Regions from separate parts of the Streptacidiphilus albus JL83 genome, predicted to be linked through region 2. Evidence: riboswitches for the same ligand, from Rfam matches in the RefSeq annotation. Region 2 holds a riboswitch; each other region holds the start of a gene.
The links. A riboswitch is a leader RNA that binds a small molecule or an ion and turns the genes downstream of it on or off. The one in region 2 is predicted to bind cobalamin.
Positions count from the first base shown of each region.

Region 1: it holds a riboswitch for cobalamin, as region 2 does, so the genes downstream of both, BS75_RS14955 (ribonucleoside-diphosphate reductase subunit alpha) here and cobI (precorrin-2 C(20)-methyltransferase) in region 2, are expected to answer to the same signal.
Region 3: it holds a riboswitch for cobalamin, as region 2 does, so the genes downstream of both, BS75_RS48035 (prenyltransferase/squalene oxidase repeat-containing protein) here and cobI (precorrin-2 C(20)-methyltransferase) in region 2, are expected to answer to the same signal.
Region 4: it holds a riboswitch for cobalamin, as region 2 does, so the genes downstream of both, BS75_RS35240 (CbtB-domain containing protein) here and cobI (precorrin-2 C(20)-methyltransferase) in region 2, are expected to answer to the same signal.

Region 1 covers NZ_JQML01000001.1:3,482,758-3,490,425, reverse strand. The annotation lists gene BS75_RS14965 (S9 family peptidase) at 1-1,592, opposite strand, end outside; gene BS75_RS14960 (ribonucleotide-diphosphate reductase subunit beta) at 1,709-2,737, opposite strand; gene BS75_RS14955 (ribonucleoside-diphosphate reductase subunit alpha) at 2,737-5,100, opposite strand; cobalamin riboswitch at 5,238-5,407, opposite strand; gene BS75_RS14950 (GNAT family N-acetyltransferase) at 5,468-5,965, opposite strand; gene BS75_RS14945 (hypothetical protein) at 6,323-6,997, shown strand; gene BS75_RS14940 (tyrosine-protein phosphatase) at 6,981-7,668, opposite strand, start outside.
Region 2 covers NZ_JQML01000001.1:6,757,468-6,765,135, reverse strand. The annotation lists gene BS75_RS29755 (FAD-dependent oxidoreductase) at 171-1,433, opposite strand; gene BS75_RS29750 (carboxylate--amine ligase) at 1,672-3,015, shown strand; cobalamin riboswitch at 3,109-3,245, shown strand; gene cobI (precorrin-2 C(20)-methyltransferase) at 3,276-4,031, shown strand; gene cobM (precorrin-4 C(11)-methyltransferase) at 4,028-4,873, shown strand; gene BS75_RS29735 (bifunctional cobalt-precorrin-7 (C(5))-methyltransferase/cobalt-precorrin-6B (C(15))-methyltransferase) at 4,870-6,258, shown strand; gene cobJ (precorrin-3B C(17)-methyltransferase) at 6,258-7,668, shown strand, end outside.
Region 3 covers NZ_JQML01000001.1:2,460,176-2,467,843, reverse strand. The annotation lists gene BS75_RS10685 (ABC transporter ATP-binding protein) at 1-1,414, opposite strand, end outside; gene BS75_RS10680 (energy-coupling factor transporter transmembrane component T) at 1,411-2,538, opposite strand; gene BS75_RS10675 (SCO2322 family protein) at 2,663-3,397, opposite strand; gene BS75_RS48035 (prenyltransferase/squalene oxidase repeat-containing protein) at 3,394-4,743, opposite strand; adenosylcobalamin-variant (AdoCbl-variant) riboswitch at 4,804-4,874, opposite strand; gene BS75_RS10665 (MBL fold metallo-hydrolase) at 4,950-6,176, opposite strand; gene BS75_RS10660 (aldehyde dehydrogenase) at 6,388-7,668, shown strand, end outside.
Region 4 covers NZ_JQML01000001.1:8,101,977-8,109,644, forward strand. The annotation lists gene BS75_RS35225 (acyltransferase) at 1-741, shown strand, start outside; gene BS75_RS35230 ((2Fe-2S)-binding protein) at 758-1,588, opposite strand; gene BS75_RS35235 (CbtA family protein) at 1,585-2,490, opposite strand; gene BS75_RS35240 (CbtB-domain containing protein) at 2,534-2,782, opposite strand; cobalamin riboswitch at 2,821-2,953, opposite strand; gene BS75_RS35245 (MFS transporter) at 2,956-4,200, opposite strand; gene BS75_RS35250 (ROK family protein) at 4,218-5,423, shown strand; gene BS75_RS47265 (ATP-binding protein) at 5,918-6,538, opposite strand; gene cds1 (L-cysteine desulfhydrase Cds1) at 6,721-7,668, shown strand, end outside.

The DNA.
Region 1 (7,668 bases), 3.3 Mb from region 2:
CGTCCGGGGGTGCCCCGCCCGTCGGTGACCAGGACGGCGAAGCCCTGCTCGGCGAACCACTGGGAGAGGAACGAGTGGGCGGACTGGTCGGCGGTGACCTTCTGCACCGCCGGACCCGAGTAGGGGTCCAGCAGCACCGGCAGCCGGCCCTGGCCCGGCCGGTGCCAGGAGGGCAGGAAGAGCTGGCTGCGCAGCCGTCGGGGGCCGGTGGCGAGCCGCACCTGACGCAGGGCCAGCTGCGGGGTCTGCGCCAGCGAGCGGACGGTCACCGGGGTGGCGTCCGGTCCCCGGAGGACCCGGGTGTCGGAGTCCGGCCGGTCGGGGAAGCGGCTGGTGAGCACCAGCGTCCCGGCGCGGGCGGTGCCGGTGTGCACGCCGGGCTCGGGGGTGAGGCACTCCGCGCCCCGGTCGGGCCGGTGCCGCCAGAGCTGGATCACGGTCGGGTCGTCGGTGGGGGAGCCGAGGAAGAGCAGTTCCTCGCCGTCCGCCGCCAGCAGCTCGCGCAGGTTGACCCCGGCCGGGCCGACCGGGCTGCCGTCCACCGCGAGCCGGCGGACGCCGTCCAGGTCGGCGTGGGTGAGCAGGGCGCCGGAGCCGGTGCGCGCGGGCAGTCCGGCCACGAGCTGCACCCAGCAGTCGTCGTGCTGCTCGGCCAGCAGTGAGGTCCGGCCGTCCGCCGGGTCGATGCCGAGGACCAGGACCGTGCGCTGGTCCCGGCTCTGGACGGCGGCGAAGGGGCCGTGGGCGTCCCAGCCGGCCTCGGTCAGGTACTCGAACGCGGCCCGGTCCCACTGGACGGCGGTCAGCTCGCCGTCCAACTCGCCGTCCAGCTCGGCGATCCACAGGGTGACCTCGGCATTGGCCGTGCCCGCGGCCGGGTAGCGGACGGTGCGCGGCGGCTTGGCCGGCTCGGACGGGTCCGAGATGTACCAGGTCTGCACGGCGCTCTGGTCCACCCGGGCGACCAGCAGCCGCTCGCCGTCGGGTGACCACCAGTAGCCGCGGTGACGGCCCATCGACTCGGCGGCCACGTGCTCGGCGAGGCCGAGGACGACGTCGGGCCCGTCGGGGGAGGCGACGGCGCGGTCGTTGCCGCCGTCCGCGTCGATGACCCGGAGGGCGCCGTCGGCGGCGTAGGCGATCCGGCGGCCGGTCGGGTCGGGGCGCGGGTCGACCACCGCGCCGCCGGTCGGCAGCAGCCGGGCCCGGCCGGTGGCGGTGTCGACCGTCCACAGCCCGCCGGAGAGGGCGAAGACGGCGAGCCGGGCGGCGGCGTCGGTGGCGTAGTCGACGATTCCGGTGCCCTGGGTGCGGGCCCGCTCGCGCCGGGTCAGCTCCTCCTCCGACAGCTCCTCGGACGCGTCGGCCACCAGCGCGGCGGGGTCGGCGAGCAGCCGCTCGCGCTGCTCGGGCGGGGTGCCCTCCGGAGCGGTGAGGTCCTGCGCCCACAGGCAGCCGGCCGGGTCGTCGCCGGACCGGCTGCGCAGGAAGAACAGGGTGTCGCCGTCCGGAGCGAGAGTGAGGTGCGTCGGCCGGCCGAGGGTGAACCGGCGGGTGCGGGTGTGTTGGCGGGGCAGCGAAATGGTCGGCATGCTCGGCATCCTGCACAGGCGAACCGCTTCCGGCGCAAGGGGGTTTCGCGCTGCGGACGGCAGCGACCCGCCCGGCCGCGGGGCCGGACGGGTCGCTGCGGGGTACCGCGCCGGCGCTAGAAGTCGTCGTCGAAGGAGACCGTGCCCTCGACGGCGACCTGGTAGGCGGAGACCCGGCGCTCGAAGAAGTTGGTCAGCTCCTGGACGCCCTGCAGCTCCATGAAGCCGAAGGGGTTCTCCGAGCCGTAGCGGATCGGCAGGCCGAGGCGGGCGAGCCGCTGGTCGGCGACGCACTCCAGGTACTGCCGCATGGAGTCGGTGTTCATGCCGGGCAGGCCGTCGCCGCAGAGGTCGCGGGCGAACTGCAGCTCGGCCTCGACGGCCTCCTCCAGCATCCCGGTGACCTGCGCCGCCAGCTCGTCGTCCCAGAGGTCGGGCTCCTCCTCGCGGACGGTGTCGACCACCTGGAAGGCGAAGTCCATGTGCATGGACTCGTCCCGGAAGACCCAGTTGGTGCCGGTCGCCAGGCCGTGCAGCAGGCCGCGCGAGCGGAACCAGTAGACGTAGGCGAAGGCGCCGTAGAAGAACAGGCCCTCGATGCAGGCCGCGAAGCAGATCAGGTTGAGCAGGAAGCGGCGGCGGTCGGCCTTGGTCTGCAGCGAGTCGAGCTTCTCGACCTCGTTGATCCAGCGGAAGCAGAACTGCGCCTTCTCGCGGATGGAGGGGATGTTCTCCACCGCCGCGAAGGCCGCGTTGCGGTCCTCCGGGTCGGGCAGGTAGGTGTCCAGCAGGGTCAGGTAGAACTGGACGTGGACGGCCTCCTCGAACAGCTGGCGGGACAGGTAGAGCCGCGCCTCCGGGGAGTTGATGTGCTTGTAGAGGGTCAGCACCAGGTTGTTGGAGACGATCGAGTCGCCGGTCGCGAAGAACGCGACCAGTCGGCCCAGCAGGTGGCGCTCCTCGGCCGTCAGCTTGGCGAGGTCGGCCACGTCGGAGGCGAGGTCGACCTCCTCCACGGTCCAGGTGTTCTTGATGGCGTTGCGGTAGTGCTCGTAGAAGTCCGGGTAGCGCATCGGACGGAGGGTCAGTTCGAAACCCGGGTCGAGCAGGCGCTTCTCTTCGGCGGGGACGGAGGGGGTGGTCATTACTGGCAGGCCTCGCAGGACTCGGGGTTCTCCAGGGAGCAGGCGATGACAGCCTCGTCCTCGGCGATCGGAAGGGGTGCGGCGGCGGCGACCGGGGCCGCCGCGGCGGCGCGGGCGATCCGGGTGGCCGGACGCGACCGCAGGTAGTACGTGGTCTTCAGACCGACCTTCCAGGCGTACGCGTACATCGAGCTGAGCTTGCCGATGGTGGGCGAGGCCAGGAACAGGTTCAGCGACTGGCTCTGGTCCAGGTAGGGCATCCGGGCGGCGGCCAGGTCGATCAGCGCGCGCTGCGGCAGCTCCCAGGCGGTGCGGTAGAGCGAGGCCAGCTCCTCCGGCAGGCCCGGGATCTCCAGCGCCGAGCCGTTGGCCTCGCGCAGCGACTCGCGGGCGGCGGCGGTCCACAGCCCGCGCGCCTTGAGGTCCGCCACCAGGTACGGGTTGACCTGCAGGAACTCGCCGCTGAGGGTCTCCCGCTTGAACAGGTTGGAGACCTGCGGCTCGATGCACTCGTAGACGCCGGCGATCGAGGCGATGGTCGCGGTCGGGGCGATGGCCAGCAGCAGCGAGTTGCGCAGCCCGGTCACCGCGATCCGGGCGCGCAGCGCGTCCCAGCGGTCGGCCCAGGTGGGGGCGGTCTCGAAGTGGTCGATGTGGAGCTCGCCGCGGGCGGCGCGGGTCTCCGCGTAGGCCTCGTGCCGACCGAGCCGCTCGGCCAGGTCGCAGCTGGTCTCGTAGGCGGCCAGCATGATCCGCTCGGAGATCCGGGTGGACAGCGCCTTGGCCTCGGCCGAGTCGAAGGCCAGCCGGCGCCGGAAGAAGACGTCCTGGAGGCCCATCACGCCCAGGCCGACCGGCCGCCAGCGGGAGTTGGAGGCGCCGGCCTCGGGGGTCGGGTAGAAGTTGATGTCCACCACCCGGTCCAGGAAGGTCACCGCGGTGCGGACGGTGGTGTCCAGCCGCTCCCAGTCGACCTCGCCGTCCGGCAGCAGGTGGGCGGCCAGGTTGACCGAGCCGAGGTTGCAGACGGCGGTCTCGGAGTCGTCCGTGACCTCCAGGATCTCGGTGCAGAGGTTGGAGGAGTGGACGGTGCGGCCGGGCAGCGCGGTCTGGTTGGCGGCGCGGTTGGAGGCGTCCTTGAAGGTCATCCAGCCGTTGCCGGTCTGCGCCAGGGTGCGCATCATCCGGGCGTACAGGGTGCGCGCCGGGATGCTGCGCACGGCCAGGCCGGCCGCCTCGGCCTTGGCGTAGCCGGCGTCGAACTCGGCGCCCCACAGGTCCACCAGCTCCGGGACGTCGCCGGGGGAGAACAGCGACCAGTCGCCGTCGGTCTCGACCCGGCGCATGAACTCGTCCGGGACCCAGTGCGCCAGGTTCAGGTTGTGGGTGCGCCGGGCCTCCTCGCCGGTGCTGTCGCGGAGCTCCAGGAACTCCTCGATGTCCGCGTGCCAGGTCTCCAGGTAGACGCAGGCCGCGCCCTTGCGCCGGCCGCCCTGGTTGACCGCCGCGACCGAGGAGTCCAGCGTCCGCAGGAACGGCACGATGCCGTTGGACTGGCCGTTGGTCCCCCGGATCAGGCTGCCGCGGGAGCGGATCCGGCTGTAGGAGAGGCCGATGCCGCCGGCGTGCTTGCTCAGCCGGGCGATCTGGGCGTAGCGGCTGTAGATCGAGTCCAGCTCGTCCAGCGGCGAGTCCAGCAGGTAGCAGGAGGACATCTGCGGGTGCCGGGTGCCGGAGTTGAACAGGGTCGGCGAGGAGGGCAGGTACTCCAGCCGGCTCATCAGCCGGTAGAGCTCCGCCACCTCGGCCACGGACCCGGTGTCGCCGCCGATCTGCAGGCCGCAGGCCACGCGGAGCAGGAAGTGCTGCGGGGTCTCGATCACCTGACGGGTGATCGGGTGGCGCAGCAGGTAGCGGGAGTAGACCGTGCGCAGGCCGAAGTACTCGAAGCGGTCGTCGGCGGTGAAGTCGATCACCGCGTCCAGGGCGTCGGCGTGGGCGGTGACGAACTCGGCGGTCGCGTCGCCGATCAGGCCCTCCCGGTGGCCGACGGTGACCGAGGCGGCGAAGCAGGTGGCGCCCTGGCCGCTCGCCTCCTCGCGGATCTCCTCGGCCAGCAGCCGGGCGGCGAGCCGCGAGTACTGCGGGTCCTCGGCGATCAGCGCGGCGGCGGCCTCGGTGGCCAGCCCTCGCAACTCTGCGTAGTCGGCGGAGCCGCTGCGCCCGCGCAGGGCGGCGGCGGCGACCCGGCCGGGGTCGACCTCGGTCAGGTCGACGGAGCGCTCGGTGAGGGTACGCAGCAGGGCGGCCCCGGGGCCGTCGGCGGTTCCGGGGGCACCGGGTCCACCTGCCTGCTGGGGCAGGGTGGCGGTGGCTGTGTCGATCACTTTTCGCTCCTCGTCGGCGGCCGGTCGGCGGTGGGTCGCGACGGGCGGGATCGAGGCGCGCAGGCACGCATGAAGGCAGCGCGCAGCACATCCTCGGCCCACCCGCGAGGCCCGGAAGTTCACGGCTGTCGGCAGGTCATCGGACTTGCGGCCAGGCAGAAGCACCGGCCGCTCACCGCTGCGGGGCAGTCCCGGATTCGCACCGGGTTCCCCTGCGTCGACAGCGAGAGTGAGCATACATCTGGTGGCGCTTCTCAGAAGCACCACCAGATGTTGTGTCGGACGTGAGGAGATTCACCCGACGACTGGAACCGGCAATTCCGCTCCGTCGACCCCGGTCGTGCTACCGGAGGTCGAGCGAATAGGTCATCAGTTGCACTCCGGGGACCGGGGACCAGTCGCGTTCGGGGGTGCGGACGAAGCCCAGCCGGTCGTATATCCGGTGGGCGTGGACCATGGCGTTCTGGGTGGACATCACCAGCCGCGGCAGGCCGAGCTCGCGGGCCCGGTCGATGCAGCCGCGGACCAGCGCCTCGCCCGCGCCCCGGCCGCGGGCCTCGGCGGAGACGGCCAGCATCCGGAACTCGCCCTCCTGCTCCTGGGCCAGGTCCGCGTAGGGCGAGCCGGGCGGGGCGAAGGTCACCGACCCGAGCAGGGCGCCGCTCGCGGGGTCCACCGCGACCAGCAGTTCGGCCTGCACCGAGCGGTCGCGCCCGTCGCGCAGTCGCTGTGCGTAGTCGCCGTCGCGCGCGGTGTGCCCGTCGGCGATGAATGACTCGGCGGTGAGATGGCCTGCGGCGTCGAGCTCCGAGTCGAGAGCGGGGCGGATGATGATGTTCATCCTGGAAGTCTGCCCGACGCCGGGCGGACACCCGGACGGCGGGTGCGGCGGGGGCGCCCGCCGGGCGTGACCGCTGGTGGCGTGTCAGATTCGGAGCGTGACCAAGAAGAGGATGCGGCAGACGATGGGGCTGGGCCTGGCCGCGGCCCTGGCCGGGCCGCTGCTGGCCGTCGGTGCGCCCGACCGGGCCGCGGCGGCGACCCCGGCCCGGGGACGGCCAGGGCGGCGCCCAGGGCGGCGGCGGACGGCTCCACGGCGGCACGGCGGCAGCCCGCCCGGTCCGCGCCGGGCTGCGGGCTCGAACTGGTCCAGGGGAAGCGGCAGGCGCTGGCACTGCGGCTGCGGGGGCTGCACCGGGTGTACCCGGCCGGCGGCCGCTGGTCGCGTTTCTCGCTGACCGTCGGCAACCGGCTGGCCGTGCCCTGCCGACGGGTCGCCGCGGTGGTGGTCTTCGGGGCGCGCTCCCGCACCCTGCACCGGGGCGACGTCCAGCTGCAGTGGCGGAGGGCGGCCGGGCGCTGGAACCCGGTGGGGCTGCTCGACGAGGCGGGGGTGCTGGCCGGGAAGGTCGGGCCGGCCGCCGGGACCGGCCTGGCGGCCGGGAGCCGCACCGCCGTCCCGCTGCGGCTGCGCTTCGGCCGGTCGGCTCCCGATGGTCAGTGGCTGACCATGGCCGTGGGCTTCGTGCCGGTCCGGCTGGGCGGCCAGTCGGTGCCGCTGCCGGTGGGCGTCTCCGAGCCCTACCTGTTCCGGGTGGAGCGGGCCCGCCGGGTGCGGCGGCACGTCCGTCCGGCGCAGCCGGAGACGCAGTGGACGGCAGAGTGGACGGCGCAGTGGGCGGCGCGGCCGTCGGCCGACCGGGCGGACCGGTGGCGGCCGCAGCTGGCCGACACCGGCTCGGCCGGGGTCGGCCCGGCCGCGCTGACCGCGCTGGCCCTGCTCGGCGTCGGCGCCGCGCTGCTGCTCGGGACCGGCCGCGGCGTCCGGCGACGGGGACCCGGGCCCGGACGGGGGCTCAGGCCGGGCGGGTGAACAGCCGCCGGACCTGCTCCAGCTCGGCCCCGGTCAGCCCGTGCGCCCGGAGGAACCCGGCGGTGCTGCCGTGGCGGGCGGTCACCCGGTCCAGGAACAGCTCCAGCAGGACCGGGTGGACCGGCCGGGAGATCCGGTCCACGCCGAACTCGTCCAGGTAGTGGACGGGCTCGCCGAGCAGCCCGAGGCCGGTGTTGGAGAGCACGTAGTCGGCGTCGATGGTGCGCCGGTCGACCCCGAGGACGTCGAGCAGCACGGCGACGGTGATCCCGGTCCGGTCCTTGCCGACGGCGCAGTGGACCAGCGCGGGCAGCGCCCCGGGCTCCAGCAGCCGGCGGAGGCAGGCGACGATCGGGGGACCGGCCACGTCGGCCATGAAGACGTACATCGAGTCGAGGCCGTCGAAGTGGACGCCGTCGGCGGCGGCGGCCGTCCGGGCGGCGGCGATCCTCCCGGCGGTGTCGGCGGTGTCGGCGGTGTCGGCGGTGTCGGCGGTGTCGGCGGTGTCGGCGGTGGAGGCGGCGGCGTTCACGGCCGAGCCGGGGTCGGCCGAGTCGGGGTTGGCCGAGTCGGGGTTGGCGGAGGCGTCCGGCAGCGGCGGCAGTGTCGGCAGGGAGACCAGGGTGTACTCCAGGCCGTGCCGGAGGTCCGGCCAGCAGGCGACCTCGGGC
Region 2 (7,668 bases):
CACGGTATGTCGACTCCCACCAGTGAAACGGTACCCGGGCCCGGGAGCCCGCGTAAGAGATTCCGCTCCCTTGGGGTCGAATTTCCCAACCCAGCCGAAATCCCCCACCTCAACCGTGCTATTACTTCCCCTCTCAACCGGCGCCGCAATCGGACGCCCCTGCTCCGCCGCTACCGCCGGCCCGGCGACGGTTCGGCCAGCGCCCGCGCCAGCAGCGGGGCGGTGAAGGCGGTGCCGGCCACGAAGCGCAGCAGCGGGCCGAAGGTCGGCGCCGAGGCGAGCCCGGTGAAGTAGAGGCCGGGGACGCTGGAGCAGGACCACTCGTCGAGCACCGGCGAACCGGTGCCGGGGACCCGGCGGATGGCCGTCCGCACCTCGGCGGCCAGCCAGTCCAGGTGGGCGACGTCGACCCGGTAGCCGGTCGCGGCGAGGACGTGGTCCACCGTCAGCGTTCCGGTCCCCGCGCCGACGGCCGCCGAGCGGGTGACCGCGGACGCCGCCGAACCCAGCGTCAGCAGCACCTCGTCGCCGACCGGTTCGGCCCGCAGCACCGGACGCCCGGTGGCGATCGGCAGCTGCCCCTCCACCCGGTCCCGCAGCCACCAGCCGCCGGAGGGGCCGAGCACCCGGCGCACCAGCCGCAGCCGCGCCTGCACCGGCAGCCGGCGGACGGCCTGCGGCAGCTGACTGACCGCCAGGTGCGACCAGCCCGGACCGAGCGGGGAGTCCGGCTTGGCCGAGCGGTACAGCCCGGAGCGGCGCTCGACCGGCGGCGGGCTGCCCCAGAGCACCCTCGGCGCCCGGGCCACCAGCCGGACCTCGGCGCCAGCCTCGTGCAGCAGCGCCGCGCTCTCCAGCGCGGACTGCCCGGCGCCGATCACCGCCACCCGGCGTCCGGCGAAGGCCGCGAAGCCGGTGTGCTGGGAGCTGTGCGACAGCGGCCCCGTCGGATCCGGCCCCTTCGGCGCCAACCCGCGCAGCGCCGACGGCACATGGGCGATCCCGGCCAGCCCGCTGGCGACCACCACGGCCCGCGCCTCGAAGGACTCGCCGTCCTCCAGGGTGACCCGGAAGCCCTCCGGCAGTCGGGCCACCCTGGCCACCGGCACCGGCTCCGCCTGCGGCGCCAGCCGCCGCTGGAACCACTCGCCGTAGCGGACGAAGTCCGCCACCGGGATCGGGTGCAGCTCGTCCAGCGGGGCCCGGCCCTCCGCCCGGCAGAAGTCGGCCAGGGTGCTGCCGGCCCCGGGGGCCGAGATGCTGGAGGCGTCGGGCGTCGACTTCAGGTACATGCCGGTCGGCATCCTGGTCCGCCAACTGTCCATCACACCGCCGAAGATCCGGACCGGTGCGGCGCCGCGGGCCAGGTGCGCGGCCACGGAGAGGCCGTACGGTCCCGCCCCCACGATCACGACAGGTGCACTACCGTTCATCGCTCAGCTCCCCAGCTTGATGACGTTCCGTCTCGCCCTGGTCCCGCTCCCTGATCGGTGGGTCCATGCTGCTACGGAACGGCTCCCCTGTCATGGGTTCGATCGGATTTGCGATCGGCGGCGCCGGGGCCTGGACCGGGGCCCGGCACGGGACTTGGCGAAAGCGCGTCGACGCAGGCCGTGCCCCGGGCATCATGGATCCACCGATCGGGGAGCGGGACCAAGCAGGGGGGCTGCCTTGGACAACGGACGGGACCGAGGGCTCGACATCGGACTCGACAGACGGGTGCCGGTGCTCGTCGTCAAGATCGGCCGCTACCCGCTGCACCACGGCGGGGTGGGCGCCATCCGCAGCCTGGGCCGGGCCGGCGTCCCGGTCTACGCGATCACCGAGGACCGGGCCACCCCGGCCGCGCTCTCCCGCTACCTCCGCGGCCGCTTCGTCTGGCCCACCGTCGGGACCGAGCCGGCCGAACAGCTGCTGGCCGGGCTGACCCGGATCGCCCGGCAGGTGGCGGCCCGCGAGGGCCGCCGCTGCATCGCCCTGCCCACGGACGACGAGGCCGCCGTGCTGCTCGCCGAGAACGCCGCGGAGCTGGCCCCGTACCTGGTGATCCCGGCCGTCCCGGCCGAACTGCCCCGGGCGCTGGCCGGGAAGCAGTCGCTGCACCGGCTCTGCCTGGAGCACGGGGTGGCCACCCCGCGCTCGGTGCTGCCGCGCACCCCGGCGGAGCTCGCGGCCGCCGCCGAGGAGCTGGTCTTCCCGATCGTCGCCAAGAACGCGGACCCCTACGCCCGGCTCAGCGATCCCGCGGTCGGTTCGACCACCCTGCTGGCCGACCGGGCCGCGCTGACCCGGCTGGCCGCAGGCTGGCCCGCCGCCATGCCCCGGGTGCTGCTGCAGGAGTACCTGCCGATGGAGCACGCCGAGGACTGGATCGCCCACCTCTACTGCGCCGGCGGCGGGTCCGCAGGCGGGGCCGAGGAGAGCGGGGCCGACGGGGCCGCGGTCAATCAGGACGTGGTGTTCACCGGCGTCAAGGTCCGTTCCTGGCCGCCGCGCGGCGGCGTCACCGCCCACGCCTACACCACCGCCAACCCGGAGCTCGCCGAGGAGAGCGCCCGCTTCTGCCGGGCCGTCGGCTTTCACGGCATCTGCGACCTGGACTGGCGCTACGACCGCCGGGACGGCCGCTACAAGCTGCTGGACTTCAACCCCCGGGTGGGGGCGCAGTTCCGGCTGTTCGAGACCGGCCCGGGGATCGACCTGGTCCGCGCCCTGCACCTGGACCTCACCGGCCGGGCCGTGCCCAAGGGCGACCAGTTGGAAGGCCGCAGCTTCACCGTCGAGATCCTGGACGCGCCGGCCCGGGTCGCCTTCGGCCGGGGCCACCGCTCCGCGCAACTGCCGGAGGGCGCCTCGGCCCCGCCGGTGCGCCCGCGCGGCCGGCTGCGCGAGCTGGCCTGGGCGGCGGCCGACGACCCGCTGCCGGCGGTGTCGGCCGCGCTGCGCTCGGCCGGTCCGGCCTCGCACCGGCTCGGGTCCGCGCTGCGCTCGCTGCTGCCGCCCGCGCACAGTTGAACGGATGAGCGGGCGAGCGGGGGCGCAGGGCAGCTGACGTGGGAGAGGACACACAGCGCGCGGTTGACTCCCCGATGCGCAGCGTGGTGGGATTCCGGGGCCTGATACGGCGGCAATGATGAGGAAGTCCGGTGCGAATCCGGCGCGGTCCCGCCACTGTCACCGGGCGGCCGCTCCACCGGGCGGACCGTCCGCGAGCCAGGAACTCTGGCCGCCGTCACCACGATCCGGGGCGCGGACCCCGAGTGAGGACTGCCACCATGCGCCCAGTCGCACCCCCGCCTGCCCCGGCCGCCCGACTGGTCGGCATCGGCATGGGACCGGGTGATCCGGAGCTGGTGACCGTCAAGGCCGTCCGCCTGCTGACCGAGGCCGACGTGGTCGTGGTCCCGGTGATGGACAGCGGCGAGACCGGCCGGGCCGAGGCCACCGTGCTGCACCACGCCGCCGCCGCCAAGGTCGAACGGATCGTCTTCGCCCTGAACGAGCGTCAGGACCGGGCCCGCCGCGAGGCCGCCTGGGACGCCGCCGGGGCCCGGGTCGCGGAACTGCTGCGGACCCACGGGCTGGTGGCCTTCGCCACCATCGGCGACCCCAACGTCTACTCCACCTTCACCTATCTGGCGCAGACCCTGACCGCGCTGATCCCCGGGCTGGCGGTGGAGACCGTGCCCGGGATCACCGCCATGCAGGACCTCGCCGCGCGCAGCGGCACCGTCCTGGCCGAGGGCACCGAGCCGCTGACCCTGGTCCCGGTCACCGCCGGGTCGGCCGTCCTCCGGGACGCCCTGGCCGGTCCCGGCACCGTCGTCGCCTACAAGTTCGGCCGGCTGGCGGCCGAGGTGAAGGCGGCCCTGGCGGACACCGGGCGCGACCGGGACGCGGTCTGGGGGGCCTCGCTCGGCCTGCCCGACGAACAGATCCGACCGGCGGGACACCCCCTCGACGGTCCGCTCCCCTACCTGTCCACGCTGATCGCACCGGCGACCCGAACCACCCGCGGAGGCAAGCTGTGAGCAGCGCGACCCCTGAGGCCGATCCGACGGCCGAGTCCGAACCGGTCGGCAGGATCACCTTCGTCGGCGCCGGCCCCGGCGCGGCCGACCTGCTGACCTTCCGCGCCGCCCGTGCCATCGCCGAGGCCGACACCGTCATCTGGGCCGCCAGCCTGGTCCAGGAGGAGGTGCTGGAGCACGCCCGGCCGGACGCCGAGATCCTCGACTCCTCGCTGATCCCGATGGAGGACGTGCTCGCGGTCTACGCCCGTGCCGCCGCCGAGGGCCGGAAGGTGGCCCGGATCCACTCCGGCGACCCCTCGCTCTGGGGCGCGGTGCAGGAGCAGTTGGACCGCTGCCGCGAGCTCGGCCTGGAGACCGAGATCGTCCCCGGCGTCTCCTCCTTCGCGGCCGTGGCCGCCATCGCCCAGCGCGAGCTGACCATTCCCGAGGTCGCCCAGAGCGTGATCCTGACCCGGCTCGGCGGCGGCAAGACGCCGATGCCGCCCGGCGAGGAGGTCCGCGACTTCGCCCGGCACGGCACCACCATGGCCATCTTCCTCTCGGCGGCGCGGGCCAAGCAGCTGGTGGAGGAGCTGACCGAGGGCGGCTACCCGCCGGAGACCCCGGTGGTCATCGCCTACCAGGCGACCTGGCCCGACGAACTGGTGCTGACCGGCACCCTGGAGACGCTGGAGGCGCAGGTGAAGGAGCACAAGCTGTGGAAGCACACGCTGTTCCTGGTCGGCCCCGCGCTGGCCGCCACCGGCACCCGCTCGCACCTCTACCACCCCGGCCACTTCCACGGCTTCCGGCGCGCGGATCCCGAGGCGCGGCGCGCCCTGCGGGCCGCCAAGCCATGACCGGCCCCGCGCTGCGCCCGGTGAGCGGCGTACCGCAGCGGTGGATCACGGTCCTGGGCTCAGGGCCGCTCCCCGGACGCCCGGAGCTGGTCGCCGACGCCGACCTGGTGCTCGGCGGACGCCGGAACCTGGACGCGGCCGGCGTGCCCGCCGACCGCGCGCTGGTCCTCGGCCCGCTCGCGCCCGCGCTGGACGCCGTCGCCGCGCTCGCCCCCGCGTCCGCCCCCGCACCCGCACCCGCACCCGCACCCGCACCCAGCGACGGGGCGTCGGCAACGACCGCCCGGGTGCTGGTGCTGGCCTCCGGCGACCCGGGGTTCTTCGGCATCGTCCGCGCCCTGGCCGAGCGCTTCGGGCCGGACGCGCTCGACGTCAGGCCCGGTACCAGCAGCGTCGCCGAGGCCTTCGCCCGGATCGGCCTGCCCTGGGACGACGCCGTGGTGGTCAGCGCCCACGGCCGCGACCCGCGCACCGCCTTCAACGCCTGCCGCTCGCAGCGCAAGACCGCCGTGCTGACCGCGCCCGGCGCCGGACCGGCCGAGATCGGCGCGGCGCTGCTCGCCGTGCCCGGGATCGAGCGGCGGCTGGTGGTGGCCACCGACCTGGGCACCGCGACCGAGCGGGTCGAGGAGCTGACGCCGGCCCAGGCGGCGGCCCGGGACTGGCCCGGCGTCCAGGTGGTGCTCTGCCTCGCCGTCGCGGACGGTGCGGGCGGTGCGGACGGTGCGGTCGGCCCGATGCGCGCGCTGGCCGGGCCGACCGAGGGCCCGGACGGCTGGGCACTGTCCGAGGAGGCGTTCGAGCACCGGGACTCGATGGTCACCAAGGCCGAGGTGCGGGCCCTGGCACTGGCCAGGCTCGGGCCCCGGCTGGGCACCCTGGTTTGGGACGTGGGGGCGGGCAGCGGCTCGGTCGCGATCGAGTGCGCCCGGCTGGGCGCAGCGGTGGTGGCGGTGGAGCGCACCGAGGACGGGGTGCGCCGGATCCGCGCCAACGCGCGGGCGCACGGCGTCGACGTCGGAGTGGTGCACGGAAGCGCACCCGGGGCGCTCGACGGCCTGCCCGCGCCGGACGCGGTCTTCATCGGCGGCGGCGGGGCCGACCTGCCGGCCGTCGTCACCGCCTGCGCCGAGCGGGCGCTGCGCACCGTGGTGGTCACCCTGGCCGCCCTGGACCGGGTCCCCGACGTCCGGGCCGCACTGCTCGCGGCCGGGTTCACCGCCGAGGGCGTCCAGCTCCAGGCCGCCCGGCTGGCGCCGCTGCCGGGCGGGGTGAGCCGACTGGCCGCGATCAACCCGGTCTTCGTGCTCTGGGGCACCAGGACCGCCCCCGGGTCCATACCTGTCGACTCATCAGCAACCACCGCACCATCGGGAGACTCATAGTGATTGGCCTGATCGCGGCCACCGCCGCCGGCCGCCGGTCCGCCGCCCGGCTCGCCGCCGCCGACCCGGAGTTCGCCCTCTACACGGAGCCGACCGTCGCCGCCTCCGTGCGCCGGGCCTGGACCGAGTGCGAGCAGCTGGTCTGCTTCCTGGCGACCGGCGCGACCGTACGGCTGATCGCCCCGCTGCTCGCGGACAAGCACACCGACCCCGGGGTGGTCTGCGTCGACGAGTCCACCCGCTTCGCGGTGGCCCTGGTCGGCGGGCACGAGGGCGGCGCCAACGCGCTGGCCGCCCGGGTCGCCGAGGCGCTGGAGGCACAGCCGGTGGTGACCACGGCGACCGACGCGACCGGCGTCCCCGGTCTGGACACCCTCGGCCTGCCGGTCACCGGCGACCTGGCGGCGCTGAGCCGGGCGCTGCTGGACGGCGAGCCGGTCCGGCTGGTCGCCGACGCCGTCCACCCGCTGCCCGCGCTGCCGCCGAACGTCTCCGCCGACGCGGCGGCGGACGCCCCGACCCTCTGCCTCAGCGACCGGCTGCCGGCAGCGGGATCGACCGTCCCCACCGTCCAGTTGTACCCGCGCAGCCTGGTCGTCGGCGTCGGCGCCAGCCGGGGCGTCCCGACCGAGGAGGTGCTCGACCTGGTCCGCTCCGCCCTGGCCGAGGCCGGGCTCAGCCCGCTCGCGGTCGGCTGCCTGGCCAGCGTGGACGCCAAGGCCGAGGAGCCGGGGCTGGTCGAGGCCGCCCGGACGCTCGGCGTCGAGCTGCTGACCCACCCGGCCGAGGCGCTGGCCGCCGTCGCCGTGCCCAACCCCTCGGCCGCGCCGCTGGCCGCCGTCGGCACGCCCAGCGTCGCCGAGGCGGCGGCGCTGCTGGAGTCCGGGGGCGAACTGGTGGTCGCCAAGCGGAAGTCCGAGCCCGAGGGCCGGGCCGCGATGTGCACCGTCGCCGTCGCCCGCCGCCCGGTGCGCGGCCGGCTGGCCGTGGTCGGGCTCGGCCCCGGCGCGCGCGACCTGCTCACCCCGCGCGCCCGGCAGGAGCTGCGCCGGGCGTCGGTGATCGTCGGCCTGGACCAGTACGTCGACCAGATCCGCGACCTGCTGCGCCCCGGCACCCGGATCGAGGAGACCGGCCTCGGCGCGGAGGAGGAGCGCGCCCGCAGCGCGGTCCGACTGGCCGAGGAGGGCCACGCGGTGGCGCTGATCGGCAGCGGCGACGCCGGCGTCTACGCCATGGCCTCCCCCGCGCTGGCCGAGGCCGGGGCGGACATCGACGTGGTCGGCGTCCCAGGGGTGACCGCCGCGCTGGCCGCCTCCTCGCTGCTGGGCGCGCCGATGGGCCACGACCACGTCTCGATCAGCCTGTCCGACCTGCACACCCCCTGGGAGGTGATCGAGCGCCGGGTCC
Region 3 (7,668 bases), 4.3 Mb from region 2:
GCAGCACCGCGTGGCCCTCGGCGGCCAACTCGCGCAGGATCTCGACCAGCCGCGCCTTCGCCGCGTAGTCCAGGCCCCGGGTGGGCTCGTCCAGCAGGATCAGCGCCGGGCGGGCGGTGAGGATGACGGCCAGGGCGAGGGTCAGCCGCTGGCCCTCGGACAGGTCGCGCGGATGGGTGGTCCCGGGGATGCCGGGCAACAGCCGTTCGACCAGCGCCCGGCAGGTGCCGGCCGGGGAGCCGGTGTCCTGGTCGGCCGCCGCGCACTCGGCCCGGACGGTGTCGCAGTAGAGCAGGTCGCGGGGCTCCTGCGGGACCAGGCCGACCAGCGGCAGCAGCTGCACCGGCCTGACCCGGTGCGGGGTGAGGCCGCCGACGTCGATCCGGCCGCCGGTCGGGGCGTGCAGGCCGACCAGTGAGCCGAGCAGGGTGGACTTGCCCGAGCCGTTGCGGCCCATCAGCGCGACGACCTCGCCGGGCCGGAGGGCGAGGTCGACCCGGCGCAGCGCGTCCACGGCGCCCCGGCGGACGGCGAGCGCGGCGACCGTCGCCACCGGCGCGGCCGCCGTCGACGGGAGCGGGGCGGCGGCCGGGGTCCGTCCGGCGAGCAGCGCGCGCAGCGGCGCGGCCCGGCGGCGGGCGTCGCGGACCGAGAGCGGCAGCGGTGTCCAGCCGGCCGCCCGTCCGAGCGCGACGACCGGCGGATGGACCGGCGAGACCGCCATCACCTCGGCCGGCCCGCCGAGGACCGGCGGCCTTCCGTCGCCCGGCAGCAGGATGACCTGGTCGGCGTACTGGAGCACGCGTTCCAGCCGGTGCTCGGCGAGCAGCACGGTGGTGCCGAGGTCGTGGACCAGCCGCTGCAGCACGGCCAGCACCTCCTCCGCCGCGCCGGGGTCCAGTGCCGAGGTGGGCTCGTCCAGTACCAGCACCTTCGGCTGGACCGTCAGCACCGAGCCGATGGCCACCCGCTGCTGCTGTCCGCCGGAGAGCGTGGCGAGCGGGCGGTCGCGCAGTTCGGCCAGGCCCAGCAGGTCCAGGGTCTCCTCGACCCGGCGCCGCATCACCTCCGGCGGCAGGCCCAGCGACTCCATCCCGTAGGCGAGTTCGTCCTCGACGGTGTCGGTGACGAAGTGTCCCAGCGGGTCCTGGCCGACGGTGCCGACGACGTCGGCGAGGTCGCGCGGACGGTGGGTGCGGGTGTCCCGGCCGGCCACGGTGACCCGGCCGCGCAGCACTCCGCCGGTGAAGTGCGGGACCAACCCGCTGACCGCGCCGAGCAGCGTCGACTTGCCCGCGCCCGAGGGCCCGACCAGCAGGCAGAGCTCGCCCTCGGGGACGGTGAGGTCGAGGCCGGAGAGGGCCGGGGCGGCGGCGTCCTGGTAGGTGACGGAGACCTGTTCGAAGGTGATCATCGGCTGTCCTTCGGACCGGAGGAGCGGGCGGTGGTCGACGGCGGGGCCGGGCGGGGCGGGAGCGGGGCCGCCAGCGCGGGCAGCAGGCCGACGGCGATGGCCAGGGCCGGCAGCAGCGGCAGCAGCGGCACGGCGAGCGGGACGACCGGCGGGTTCAGGGCGTCCGTGTAGCCGGGGCCGAGCGTCACCATGACCGCCGCGACCGCCGCCCCGGATCCGGCGACCAGCCATTCGCGCAGGCCCCACGGGTCGGGACGGTAGCGGCTGCGCACGGCCCGGCGTCCGCCCAGGGCCAGTCCGGCCACCGCCGCGAGCGTGCCGAGGGCGAGCAGCGGCAGCGCCCAGGCGGTGCCGTCCGCGCCGAGCAGCCCGTAGACCGCGACGCAGACGCCCAGCAGTCCGGCCAGCGTCAGCGCGGCCGTGGTGCGGCGGACGGCGGCCGGGACGTCGGCGGTGCGACCGAAGCCCCGGGTGTCCATCGCGGCGGCCAGGCTGACCGAGCGTTCGAGGGCGCTCTCCAGCACCGGGATGCCGACGGTGAGCAGCGCCCGCGCGCCCCGCTCGGTCCGGCCGCGCAGCCGGCGCGCGGCGCGCAGCCGCTGGACGTCGGCGACCAGGTTCGGGGCGAAGGTGAGCGCGACGACCACGGCGACGCCGGCCTCGTAGAGCGCGCCGGGCAGCGAGCGCAGCAGCCGGGCCGGGTTGGCCAGGGCGTTGGCGGCGCCGATGCAGGCCAGCAGGACGGCCAGCATCATCGCCTGGTAGAGCGCGAAGAGCAGCCCTTCGAGGGTGATCGGTCCGCCGATCCGGACGCCCTGGGCCCAGTGCGGCAGCGGCAGTTGCGGGAGGGTGATCAGGACGTGGGTCCCGGGCACGTCCCCGCCGAGGACCACGAAGAACAGCATCCTGATCCCCAGGACCACCAACCCCAGTTTCAGGAAGGCGCCGTAGGCCCGCGCCCAGGGCGCGTCGGTGCGCCGGGCGGCGACCACGAACCCGGCCACGGCCGCGATCAGCAGCAGCAGGAACGGGTTGGTGGTGCGCGAGGCGGCGGTGGCCAGGCCCAGGGCCCACAACCACCAGGCGCCCGGGTGCAGGTGCCGGATGGGCGGCGTAACGGGCATGGGGGGACGTCCAGTTGCTGGGGAGAGGGGAAGACGGGGACTGCCGTCCACCGCCCGGGGCGAACCCCGGGCGGTGGACGGCGGGCGGCGCGAGCGGCCGCGCCGAGCAGCCGGGCGGCTGGGCTCAGCGGTTGCGGCGGCGGCGGTTCATCGCCAGGGTGCCGCCGATCAGGAGGCCGAAGAACAGCACGCCGATGGCCAGCGCCGCCGGGTTCGACTTGGTCGGCTTCGGCGCGGCCTTCTTCGCGGTCGCGGTGGCGGATGGTGCGGTGGCGGCGGTCGACCCGTCGGCCGCCGTGGCAGTGGCCGTGGCCGCAGCGCCGCTGACCACCTCGCCGCAACCGCTCTGCGGGTAGCCGGTGATGGCGCACAGGATGCCGTTGCTGTCGTACCGGAGCGGCGGCGACACCTGTGCCAGCAGCTGCGCCGAGCTGGCGTCCTCGGCCAGCGTGGCGCAGAGCGTCAGCTCGGCCGGGGGAGTGGCGTTGCTGCCGGAGTCGGCCGCCGTCCCGTAGTCGATCACCACGGCGACGCGCTTCTTGCCGCTCACCGCCGGGGTGTGGGCGCAGGCGGCGGCGAAGTCCGGGGCGCTGCGCGGCTTCTCGGCCGCGCTGCTGTCCGCGCTGACGCCGAAGCGCCAGCCGTCGACCGAGCCGTCGGCCGGGACGAAGGTGTTGGGTCCGGACTGCTGGTAGGTCCAGCCGCTGCCGGAGCCCTCCCAGAACGACCAGTAGCGGTAGCTGCTGGCAGCGGCCGGGCCGATGCCGAGCAGCGCGGCGGCCGACAGCAGGACCGCCACGGTGAGCCCGCGCCGGAGGTGGCCGGGGCGCCGGATCCGACTGAGGTGACGGAGCGTCATGAGCGCTTGCCCTTGGCCCGGTTGTAGCTGATCAGGATCCCGCCGCCGACGGCGGCGACGAACAGCACGCCGAAGATCAGCCAGTTGGGGCCGCCGCTGCCGGACTTCTTCGCGGCGGCGGTCGGGGCGCCGGTGGCGGCGCTCGCGGCAGGGACGGCGGCCGGGGTGGGGCCGGTGGCGACCAGCTGGGAGACCAGGTCGGTGGTGCCGAAGGAGTGCGGGTCCAGGCCGGTGGCCTTGGCGTCCAGGATCAGCAGGGCGAGCGCGGCCGGGGAGGCCTGGCCGGTGCTGCCCTGGATCCAGGCCTCGCCGTTCTGCCGCAGCCACTCGACGGCGGTCTTCGCCGGGGCGGGCCAGCCGTTGTTGGCGAGCGAGAGCGCGGCCCAGGCGGTGTCGTTGTAGTCGGGGGCCGGGGTGGAGGAGCCGGCCAGCGGAGCGGTGAGGTGCCCGCCGTCGGCGCCGAGCTGCGCCGACAGGTACTGCGAGGCCGAGCGCATCGCGTCCGAGCAGGTCGCGGACGGCTGGGCGGAGGACGCCGCGGCCGGGTCGGTGACGGGCAGGAACCCGCCGCCGATGGCGAGGGCGGCCTGCACCGAGGCGGCGTTGTTGGCGGTCAGCGACCCGTTCTTGTTCGGCTGGTAGGCGAAGGCGCCCTGGTCGGCCTTGGGCGCGGAGCAGCCGAGCTGGAAGGAGTCCAGTCCGGCGATGGCGCTGTGCCCGCCCTTGACGACCGTCGCCGGGTCGGCCTTGGCGGCCAGCAGGGCGGAGACGACCAGCCCGGTCGAGTTGGCGTCGCTGGCGGTGCCGGGGTTGTAGGACCAGCCGCCGTCGTTGTTCTGCACCTGCTTGTACCAGGCCACCGCCTTGGCCACGGCGCTGTCGTGGCCGCCGAGGGCGACCAGCGCCTGCACCGCCATCGAGGTGGCGTTGGTGTCCTCGGCGGCGGCCGAGCAGGCCTTGGCCGGGGTCGGGTTGTAGGACGGCCAGCCGCCGTCCGCGCACTGCTGGCCGGTCAGCCAGTCGACCGCCGAGGCGGCCGGGGTGATGCCCTCCGTGTGCAGCGCCAGCAGGCTGAGGCCCTGCCGGAAGACGCCGTCGTAGGTGGGGTCGGCCTGGCCGTAGAGCCCGGCGGGCAGGGCGGCCGAGGCCGGGGCGGAGGGGGTCGCCGACGCGGAGGCCGCGGCCGCAGCCGCCGCCAGGACGGAGTCCGTGGCGGGGGCGGTGACGAGCGCGTAGGGCGACGCTGAGCCCGAGGGTGACGCGGTGGCGGCGAACGCGGGCGCGGCGGTGCCGGTGAGCACGGCTGCGGTCAGCGCGACGGCGCCCAGGCGGGCGGCGGTGAGCATGGCTGGTCATGCCTTTCGGGGAGCGGTGGGCGATCCGTAGACCTCGACGGGGCCGCTCACGTCCAGACAGGCACTCCGGCTCTACGGCTGCGGGTCAGCGCCGGAGTCGCACCGGCTTTCCCTGTCTGGACGCGGATCAACTGGGTGCAGCCACTGTATCCGCCGCCCCGGGCCCGGTTCGCAGCGCCCGGTGGCCGGGCCCGTGCTCACAGTGCCCGGTGCAGGGCCGGGTCGGTGTCCGGGACCTCCTCGGCCAGGCCGGTCTTGACCAGGCGCCGCAGGTGCGCGGCGGCCTCCGAGAGGGCGAGGTGGCGGGCCAGGAAGCCCAGCTCCGACCAGGGGCGGTTCCAGTGCATGCCCTGGGCGGCCTCCCAGAGGGTCAGCGGTCCCTGCTTGAGGTGGGCGTGCAGTTCGGCCAGCCGGTCGGCGTGGTGGCCGAGCAGCGCCCGCACCCGGGCCGGGCTGTCGGTGAAGCGGTACTGGTGCGCGGGGAGGACCTCCTCCGGGGCGAGCGCGCCGATCCGCTCCAGCGAGTCGAGGTAGTCGCCGAGCGGGTCGGCCGGCTCGTCCCCGGGGTTCTCCGGGTAGAGGCTGACCACCGGGCTGATGGTGGGCAGCAGGTGGTCGCCGGACAGCAGCCGGCTGGGGTGGTCGGGCTCGTCCAGGTAGAGGCAGACATGGCCGGGGGTGTGACCGGGGGTCCACAGGACCCGGACGTCGCGTCCGGGGACGCCGGCGGACTCGCCGTGCACCAGCTCGCGGTCGGGGAGCGCGTCGGAGAGGATCACGCCGGCGTTGCCGCCCGCGCCGCTGCCGCGCGCGCTGCCGCCGGCCGCGCTGTCGTCGTCCCGGCTGCCGCCGAAGGCCCGCAGCGCCGCCAGGTGCTCCTCCGGCACGCCCGCGCCGCTCATCGCCCGCGCCATCCGGTCCGCCCAGCGTCCGGACGGGACGCTGCGGATCGCCCGGATCACGGCGGCCTCGGCGCCGTGCATGGCTATCCAGGCGCCGGACTCCTCGCGGACGTGCGCCGACAGCCCGTGGTGGTCCGGGTGGTGGTGGGTGACCAGGATGCCGTGGACGTCGGTGAGCGCGAACCCGGCCGTGGCCAGGCCGTCGGCGAGCGCGGTGCGTCCGGTGGGGTCGTCCCAGCCGGTGTCGACCAGGACCGGACCGCGCGGCGTCTCCAGGGCGTAGACCAGGGTGTAGCGGAGCGGGTTGTTCGGGATCGGGACCGGGATGCTCCAGATCCCGCCGCCGCGGTACTGCACCGGCGGCAGGGTCCGGCTGCGCCAGGCCAGCACGTCCGGGGCGGTCTCGGCCCCGGCGTCGGGTGCAGCGGTGAGCGGGGCCCCGCTCACCGCCGCACCCTCGCCGCAGCAGGCTCCGCCGTCGCGGCCCTGCTCGCCTTCCGCGTCCTGACTCTGGGTGGGCATGGCGCCGTCCTCTCCCGCCGCTGTACTGGATCACGGTTGCTGGAACGCGGTTCTTGGTACGAGGTTCTTGGAGCGCGCTGACTAGAACACGTTACGTTCCTGATGCAACTAGTCGGGCAGCCTACTGCATGGCCGTTGCCCCTGATTACTAGAACTGGTATCAGTTCTATGCAACGTCAAAAGTGACGGGTCGTCAGCAGGGAGCCCGAACATGGCCGAGAATCCCACCAGCCCCGAGGTACGCGAACACGACCGGCTCGTCATCGGCGGGGTGCTGGTCGCCCCGGCCGGGGACGAGACCATCGAGGTGGTCTCCCCGCACACCGAGCAGGTCATCGGCCGGGTGCCGCACGCCTCCCGGGCGGACGTCGACCACGCCGTCGCCGTCGCCCGCCAGGCCTTCGACGAGGGCCCCTGGCCCCGGACGGGCCTGGAGGAGCGGCTCGCGGTCTGCGAGCGGATCAAGGACGGCATCGCCGCCCGCGCCGAGGAGATCGCCCGCTGCATCAGCTCCGAGAACGGCTCACCCTTCTCCTGGAGCATCCTGGCCCAGGCCTACGGCCCGATGATGATCTGGGACGCGGCCATCGCCACCGCCCGCGGCTTCGCCTTCGAGGAGCACCGGGCGGGGGTGCTCAACCCGCTGCTGGTGCGGCGCGAGCCGGTCGGCGTGGTCGCCGCCGTCGTCCCGTGGAACGTCCCGCAGTTCGTCGCGGCGGCCAAGCTGGCGCCGGCGCTGATCGCCGGCTGCACGGTGATCCTCAAGCCGTCCCCGGAGACCCCGCTCGACTCCTACATCCTGGCCGAGATCTGCGCGGCGGCCGGGCTGCCGGAGGGCGTGCTCAGCATCCTGCCCGCCGACCGCGAGGTCAGCGAGTACCTAGTGGGCCACCCCGGCATCGACAAGATCTCGTTCACCGGCTCGGTCCCGGCCGGGCGGCGGATCATGGAGGTGGCCTCCCGCAACCTCACCCGGATCACCCTGGAGCTCGGCGGCAAGTCCGCCGCCATCCTGCTGCCGGACGCCGACCTCGGCGCCGCCGTCGACAACCTGATGGGCTCGGCCTACATGAACAACGGCCAGGCCTGTGTCGCCCAGACCCGGATCCTCGCCCCGCGCGCCCAGTACGACGAGATAGCCGACCGGCTGGTCGCGGCCGTCGGCGCGCTGGTGGTCGGCGACCCGCTGGACGCCGCCACCCAGGTCGGCCCGTTGGTCGCGCGCCGCCAGCAGCAGCGCAACCTGGACTACATCAGGCTCGGCCAGGAGGAGGGCGCCAAGGTCCTCACCGGCGGCTGCGTCCCGGCCGCCCAGCCGACCGGCTGGTACGTCGAGCCGACGCTGCTCGGCGGCGTCGACAACCGGATGCGGGTCGCCCGCGAGGAGATCTTCGGCCCGGTGGTCTGCCTGATCCCCTACGAGGACGAGGCCGACGCGCTGCGGATCGCCAACGACTCCGACTACGGCCTCTCCGGCAGCGTCTGGTGCGGC
Region 4 (7,668 bases), 1.3 Mb from region 2:
ACCTCGCTGGTCCACCGGGGCTGGGGGTGGGTGCAGGAGGCCGGCTCGGTCAGCGCCGACCGGCCCGGACGGCTGCGCTTCGGCGCGCTCGGCCCCTGTTCGCGGCTGACCTTCCCGCTCGGCTCGGTCTTCAACGAGCAGTGGATCCACATCGGCAGTTACTGCATCATCGGCGAGGGCGTCTCGATGTCGGCCGGCTTCCTGCCCGGCCTCGACCTCGGCCCCGAGCCTGTCGTCCGGATCGGCAACGGCTGCGTGATCGGCCGGGACAGCCATATCGTCGGGCACCACTCGATCACCTTCGGCGACGACGTCTGGACCGGCCCCGGGGTCTACGTCACCGACGAGAACCACTCCTACGACGACCCGGACCTGCCCATCGGCAAGCAGTGGCCGCGCAACGAGGCAGTGTCGATAGGCTCCGGCAGCTGGATCGGCACCGGCGCGGTGATCCTGCCCGGGGCGACCATCGGCCGGAACGTGGTGGTGGCCGCCAACGCGGTGGTGCGCGGCACCGTCCCCGACCACAGCGTGGTCGTCGGCGCGCCGGCCAGGGTGGTCCGCCGCTACACCCCCGAGGAGGGCTGGCAGCCACCGATCCGGACGGTCGCGCCCAAGCCGGTCCCGCCGGGCATCACCCACGAGGAACTGGTCGCGCTGATCGGCTGGGACTTGCACCCGCCCAAGGACGGCGCGGCGCCGGCGGCCCGGCAGGCTCCGGACGCGGACCCGGTGGGCTGACCGGCCGGTCGACCCGCTACCGGGCGGGGGCTCGGCCGCCGCCCAGGACGCAGTCCCCGCAGAGACCGCCGGCCCGTCCGGGCGCGGCCCGGTAGATCAGGCAGCAGTTGCGTCGCCGGAACCGGCCGGTACCGGCGTCGGCCGTGTGCGCGGCACGCAGCAGCGGATGGTCCAGCAGCAGGTCGGCGGTGGCCCGGAGTCGGGCGGCCCGCGCGGGGAGGGCCGCGCCGGCCACCCGGGCGGCGGCGTCGACGGCCGAGGCGACATTGCCCCACAGGATCTGCTCGGCGACCGAAAGCCGCGCCACCGCCCGGACCAGCTCCCGGACCGGGCCCGCCAGCAGGGCGTCGGCCCAGGCCTCCACCGTCCCGGCCGGGTCGGCCGTGCCGGCCGGGACGCCGGGTGCCGGGGCCGGGTCGGGGCCCGGGGCCAGGTCCGCGAGCGGCAGCGAGAGCGGGAAGGCGCCGCCGAGCTCCGGCTGCCAGCGCAGGGCGCCCGGATCCAGGCACGGGCGGGCGCCGTCGAGCGCGGCCAGGGCCAGGGCGGGCGACAGCAGCCGGGCGGTCAGCCCGAGTTGGGCCACGGACGCGGCGACCCGCAGCTCCACCGCCGCGACCGGCTGTCGGCCGGCCGAGGCCAGGTGGGCGCGGACCCGGTCGACCCGGTCCCGGAGCAGGGCCGGGTCGGCGGTCAGCTCGCCGAAGACCCGCCAGGGGGCGGGCGGAGCGGCGTCCGGGCGGACGGGCGGGGGATGCGCCGCCACGGCGAAGAACGGCCCGAGGGCCGCGAGCCGCCGCAGCGTCGCTTCCGTCCCGGCCGCGACCGGGCCCGGCTCCAGCGGCTTCACAGTGCGCCGACCGCCGGTGCGCCGACCGCTTGGGTGCCGACCGTCTGGACGCCGACCGCCTGCGGCGCGCGCCGGAGAGCGGCGCGTCCGGGGTCGAGCAGCCGCTCCGCCATCGGCCCGAACAGCAGCCCCAGGGTCGCCCAGAGCAGCAGTTGGGCGGCGACGGAGTACAGCCGGAAGGAGAAGAGCGTGTCGGCCGGGAAACCCGGGTAGACGATCACGCCCCGGGCGTCCCGCAGCGGCAGCGGGGTCTCGCTCGCCATGTGTCCGAACTCCTTCACGTTCGCCGGCAGTTCGCCCAGCGAGGGGAGCAGGGCCATGACCGTGCCGATGGCCACCGCGAAGGCGGCGCCGGCCAGCAGCGTGGCGTTCCAGTTGCCGAGGCGCGGCTGGAGCCGTCGGCCCAACCATACGGCGGCGACCAGTAGCAGCACCGAGCAGCCCACCATGCCCAGGTAGAGGTTGCCCCGGTCGTGGATGGTGTCCGGGTGCCCGATCGACGGCGGGTCGGCCGGGTACTTCAGGAACGGCACCAGGTAGATGCCGAGGAAGCCGCCCAGCGCCACCAGCAGCGCCAGGGTGCGGGGCCGCAGCCGGCCGACCCGGCCGACGCAGACCGCGTGGACGACGGCGAGGAGCGCGCCCATGGCCATGCCGAAGAGCACCATGCCGACGCCGATCCCCAGGTTGGCCTGGACGCCACGGCTGAAGAGCTCGGGCCCCTCGTCCGGGACCGCCGTCCCGGCGGCCCGGTCCAGCGCGGCGACGGCGGCGTCGCGTCCGCTCTCGTAGTCGATCGCCCGGCCGATCAGCGGCTCGGCGAAGATCCGCGCGAAGACGAAGGCGAGCAGCCCGGCCACCGCGCCGGCCAGCACCCCGCGCAGGATGAGTCTTTTCTCCATCACGTATTCCCTTGTCGACTTATCTATGACCTGTCAGCAGTGGTCAGTGGCAGGGGAAGCCGAGGAAGTGCCGGGCGTCGTGGACGAACTCGTGGACGTGCATGTCCTGGCCGAGGACCGAGTAGGCGCCCTGGTCCACGCCGATGAAGTAGTAGGCCGCGAGGGCGGCCAGAGCGGTGCCGGCGAGCCAGGCCGCCGCCCTGGCGGCGGGCAGGACGACCGGAGCGGTGGCGGTGGCGGGGCCGACGGCGGCACCGGCCGTGACACCGGTAAGGGGCAGACTGCTGCTCATCGATGAGCCTCCTTCGGGGATCGTGCGTCCCTCGGTTCGGTGGGGCATCGCGGCGGCGGAGTGTCTGACTCGCCGGTCCCCGGGAGGGGAGCGGCTCACAGTGGCGCGACCGTGCTGGAGTTCCACCAGCTTCCTCGTGCCGTCACGATCTGCCGATCGTAGGTAAGAGTCTGTCAAGAGTCAATCGTGCGGGCGGCGGCCCGGCGGACGGCCAGGGTGCAGCAGCCGGAGAGGGCCGCGAGCAGCGCCACCGAGAGCAGGGCGTGCGGGAGTCCGATGCCCTGGGCCAGGAAGCCGATCACCGGCGGGCCGAGGACCATGCCGCCGTAGCCCAGCATGGAGGCGGTGGCCACGCCCTTGGGTCCGTCGAGCGCCCCTGCCCGGTCGATCGCCAGCGGGAAGATGTTCGACAGGCCGAGCCCGACCAGCAGGAACCCGCCCAGGACCAGCGGCAGCGACGGGCTGAGCGCGCCGACCAGCATGCCTGCGGCGGCCAGGCCGCTGCCGCCGACCATGACCCGGGTGGCGCCGAAGCGCTCGACCAGCCGGGTGCCGCTGAACCGGCCGGTGGTCATCGCCAGCGAGTACGCGGCGAAGCCGGCGGCGGCGACCGAGGCGCTGGTGTGCAGGTCGGCGGTGAGGTGCAGGGTGCCCCAGTCGGCCAGTGCGCCCTCGCCGTAGGCGTCGCAGAGCGCGACCAGGCCGAGCAGCAGCACCAGCAAGAACGGTCCGGCGGCGGGGAGCCGGCCGTCGGCCGGCGCCGGAGCGGGGTCCTCGGGCTCCGCGGCCGCCACCGGCGCCGGGTGGGTGCGCAGCAGTACCGGCCCGGCGGCGGCGGTGACCAGCAGGCCGAAGGCCGCCATCAGGCCCAGGTGCTGAGCGGCCGTCAGGGAACGGGTCAGCACTCCGCCGAGCGCGGCGCCGATCAGCCCGCCGAGGCTGTAGGCGGCGTGGAAGGTCGGCATCACCGGCCGGCGGATGACGGCGACCAGGTCCACCGCCGCGCTGTTCAGGGCGACGTTCATGGTGCCGAAGCCGGCGCCGAACAGCAGCAGCGCCCCGCTCAGCCCGAGCACCGTGTGGACCTGCGGCGGCAGGGCCACGGAGCCGCACATCGTGACCGCGCCGACCAGGGTGACCCGCGCGGTGCCGTGGCGCAGGACCAGCCGGCCGACCGGGCCCATGGTCACGATGGCCCCGATCGACACGCAGAGCAGGGCCAGCCCCAGATCGGCCGGCGAGGCGTGGACGGCCGCCTTGACGGCCGGGATGCGGACCACCCAGCCGGCGAAGACCAGCCCGTCCAGGGCGAAGAAGGCGGTCAGGGCGATCCGGTTGGCCGACCACTCGGTGGGACGGCGGGTGTGTGGGGCGGCGGAGGCGACAGGAGTGACGGCTGTTTTGTTTATTTGCGGCACAAAGTCAGAATAGGAGGGTGCAGCGTACTCACACAAGTCCCGACCGGGGGCGTGCGGCCCTGGGGCCCGCGCTCTCGCTGATCCACACCGGAGCGGCGCCGACCCGCTCCGCGCTCACCGGTGCGCTGGGGGTCACCCGGGCCACCGCGGGCGCGATCACCGGCGAGTTGGAGGCGCTGCGGCTGATCACCGTTGACGCCCGGCCGGCCGGCGGCACCCGGGGCCGCCCCTCGCACCGGCTGGCTGTCGACGCGTCAGGGCCGGTCGTGGTCGCCGCGCAGGTCCACGCCGACGGCTTCACCGTCGCCCTGGCCGGCCTCGGCGGGCTGCTCGGCGAGCCGGTCGACCTGCCGCTGCCGGCCGACCCGACCCCCGAGCGGGTGATGCGCGCCGTCGTCGCCGAGGCCGCGCGGCAGATCGCCGCCGACCCGCGCCGCTGCGTCGGCCTCGGCCTCGCGGTGCCCACCCCGGTCGCCCTGCCCGAGCGCACCGCCGTCGCCGCCATGTACCTGGACTGGCCCTCCGGCACCCGCGTCGGCGACCTGCTCGAACAGGCCGTGGCCGAGGCCGGTCTGGGGCTGCCGGTGGACGTCGCCAACGATGCCAACCTCGCCGCGCTCGCCGAGCACCGGCACGGCGCGGGGCGCGGCGCCCGGCACCTGCTCTACATCGCCTCGGGCCACCGGGGCATCGGCGGGGCACTGGTGGTCGACGGCCGGTTGCACACCGGCAGCGCCGGACTGGCCCTGGAGGTCGGTCAGTTGACGGTCGACCCGAACGGCCGCCGCTGCCCCTGCGGCAACCGGGGCTGCCTGGACGTCGAGGCCGACCCGCCGGCCCTGCTCGCCGCCGCCGGCCGCACCCCCGACCCGGACCGCTCCATGGACGAGCAGACGGCCGAGGTGCTGGCCGACGCGGCCGCCGGGGACGCCGCCGCCAGGGCCGCCCTCGACCATGTCGTCGACCGGCTCGGCCTGGGCATCGCCGGGGTGATCAACATCCTCAACCCCGACCGGATCGTCCTCGGCACCTTCCTGGCGGCGCTGCTGGACGCCGCCCCGGAGCGGCTCCCGGACGTGGTCGCCGACCGCTCCCACTGGGGCCGCTGCGGCCGGGTCCCGATCGTCCCCGCCGCCCTGGACCGCTCCGAGCTGGCCGGCGCCGCCGAACTGGCCTGGGCCCCGGTCCTCGCCGACCCGCTCGGGGTGCTGTCCGGGGACTGAGCGGCAGGGGCCGCCCCGGGGGGAGCGCTCGCGGGAGTAGCGGGGGTGGGCCCGGCGTACTCCCGGGGGAGCAGGACAGGTGTCCGCCCGGGCACGACGACCCGGGGGCCCCGTCGGGGCGATGCTCGGGACGTGCCGCGAAACCGCGCGGCGCGCCCCCGAGAACGAAGTCCCTAGGAGCGCGAGATGGACACAACTCTGCTGGCGGACAGCTGGCACGGCGGGCCCGGCCCGTGGTTCCTGGTGTTCCCGCTGTTCTGGGTCGCGGTCGCGATCTTCATCCGCAAGGTGCTGCGCCGGCGCCACGGGCTGGCCGGCGGGCCGGGGCGCGGCTACGGTCCCGGTCCTGGCTTCGACCGCGGCCACGGCCACGGTCGGGACCACGGCCGCCGGTCCGGGTGGTCCGGACCGGAGTCGGCGCCGCCGACCCCGGTCGAGACCCTGAACCGCAAGTACGCCGACGGTGAGATCGACGAGTTCGAGTACCGCCAGCGCTACGACCTGCTCACCGAGACCAACGGCGGCTCGACCGGCGCCGACGCGGTGACCGACAAGGTCGCGGCGGCCGCGACCGGGACGGGTTCGGCCGACCGCCCCTCCGACAGCGCCCCGGGCGCCGGTGCCGGCTCCAACTCCTGAAGCACGGCCACCTGATCCACGACGGCCTGCAGCGGAGCACCGGTGTTCCGCCACCCCGCCCCTCCCCGGGCGGGGTCCAGTCGTGGTGCGGCCTGGAGGGTGAACCAGACGACCTTGCCCTCGCCCTCCGGGGCCGCCCCCCACTCCTTGCTCAGCGCCGTCACCATGCCGAGGCCGCGACCGCCGGCCGCGTCCAGGTCGGGGTGGAGCAGCCGGGGGAGCACCGGGCTGGAGTCGTGCACCTCCAGGCGCAGGACTTCATCGTCGGCGGTGAGCCGGAGCAGGCACTCCTGTCCGGGGCCGACATGCCGGTGGACGTTGCCCAGCAGTTCGGTGGCGCCCAGTTGGGCGGCGTCCACCAGCTCGGGCAGGTCCCAGTGGCGCAGGTGCGCCTGGATGATCCGCCGGATGGCGGCGAACCTCCGGGGTTCGACGACGAGCCTGAGCTCGTAGAGCGGGCTGCCGTGTTCTGACATCACCGTTCGACTCCTCCCGTGTCGGGGGACAGGGGCGTGCGACGTACGGACGGTCCAGGTCCATGCTGCACCTCCTGGCTTTCCATGCGTAACCACACAAACACAAAGAGTTCTGGAACATGCGATCCCGTATGGCATATTCCAAGGATTTGTGGGGCTGGGGCGAAAGCTACGATGCGCGCATGAAGACCCTTGACGTGGACCGCAGCGACGCCGAATACCGGGCCTGGCTGAAGGAGGCCGTCCGCAAGGTTCAGGCCGATGCCAACCGTTCGGCCGACACCCATCTGCTGCGGTTCCCGCTGCCCGAGGAATGGGGCGTGGACCTGTATCTGAAGGACGAGTCGACCCATCCCACCGGCAGCCTCAAGCACCGGCTGGCCAGGTCGCTCTTCCTGTACGCCCTGTGCAACGGCTGGATCAGGCCGGGCTGTCCGGTGGTCGAGGCGTCCAGTGGCTCGACGGCGGTCTCCGAGGCGTACTTCGCCAAGCTGATCGGGGTGCCGTTCATCGCGGTCATGCCGCGCACCACGAGTTGCGAGAAGATCAGCCTGATCGAGGCCCAGGGTGGCAGCTGTCACCTGGTCGACGACACCCGGACGCTGTACGAGGTCTCGGCACGACTCGCCGAGGAATCCGGCGGTCATTACATGGATCAGTTCACTTACGCCGAACGGGCGACGGACTGGCGCGGGAACAACAATATCGCCGAGTCGATCTACGCCCAGCTGCGGCTGGAGCGGCACCCGGTGCCGACCTGGATCGTGGCGACGGCCGGCACCGGCGGCACCTCGGCGACCCTGGCCCGCTACGTCCACTACACCCAGGCCGACACCCGGATCTGCGTGGCCGACCCGGAGAACTCCTGTTTCTTCGACGGCTGGGTCTCCGGCGACCCCACGGTGGCCTGCGAGCGCGGCTCGCGGATCGAGGGCATCGGCCGGCCCCGGATGGAGCCGAGCTTCATCCCCGGGGCGATCGACCGGATGATGAAGGTCCCGGACGCGGCCTCGATCGCGGCGATGCGGACCCTGGCCCGGGTGATGGGGCGGAAGCCGGGCGGCTCCACCGGGACCGGGCTGTGGAGCGCATTCAAGATCATTTCTGAGATGCGCGCGGCCGGGGAGCGC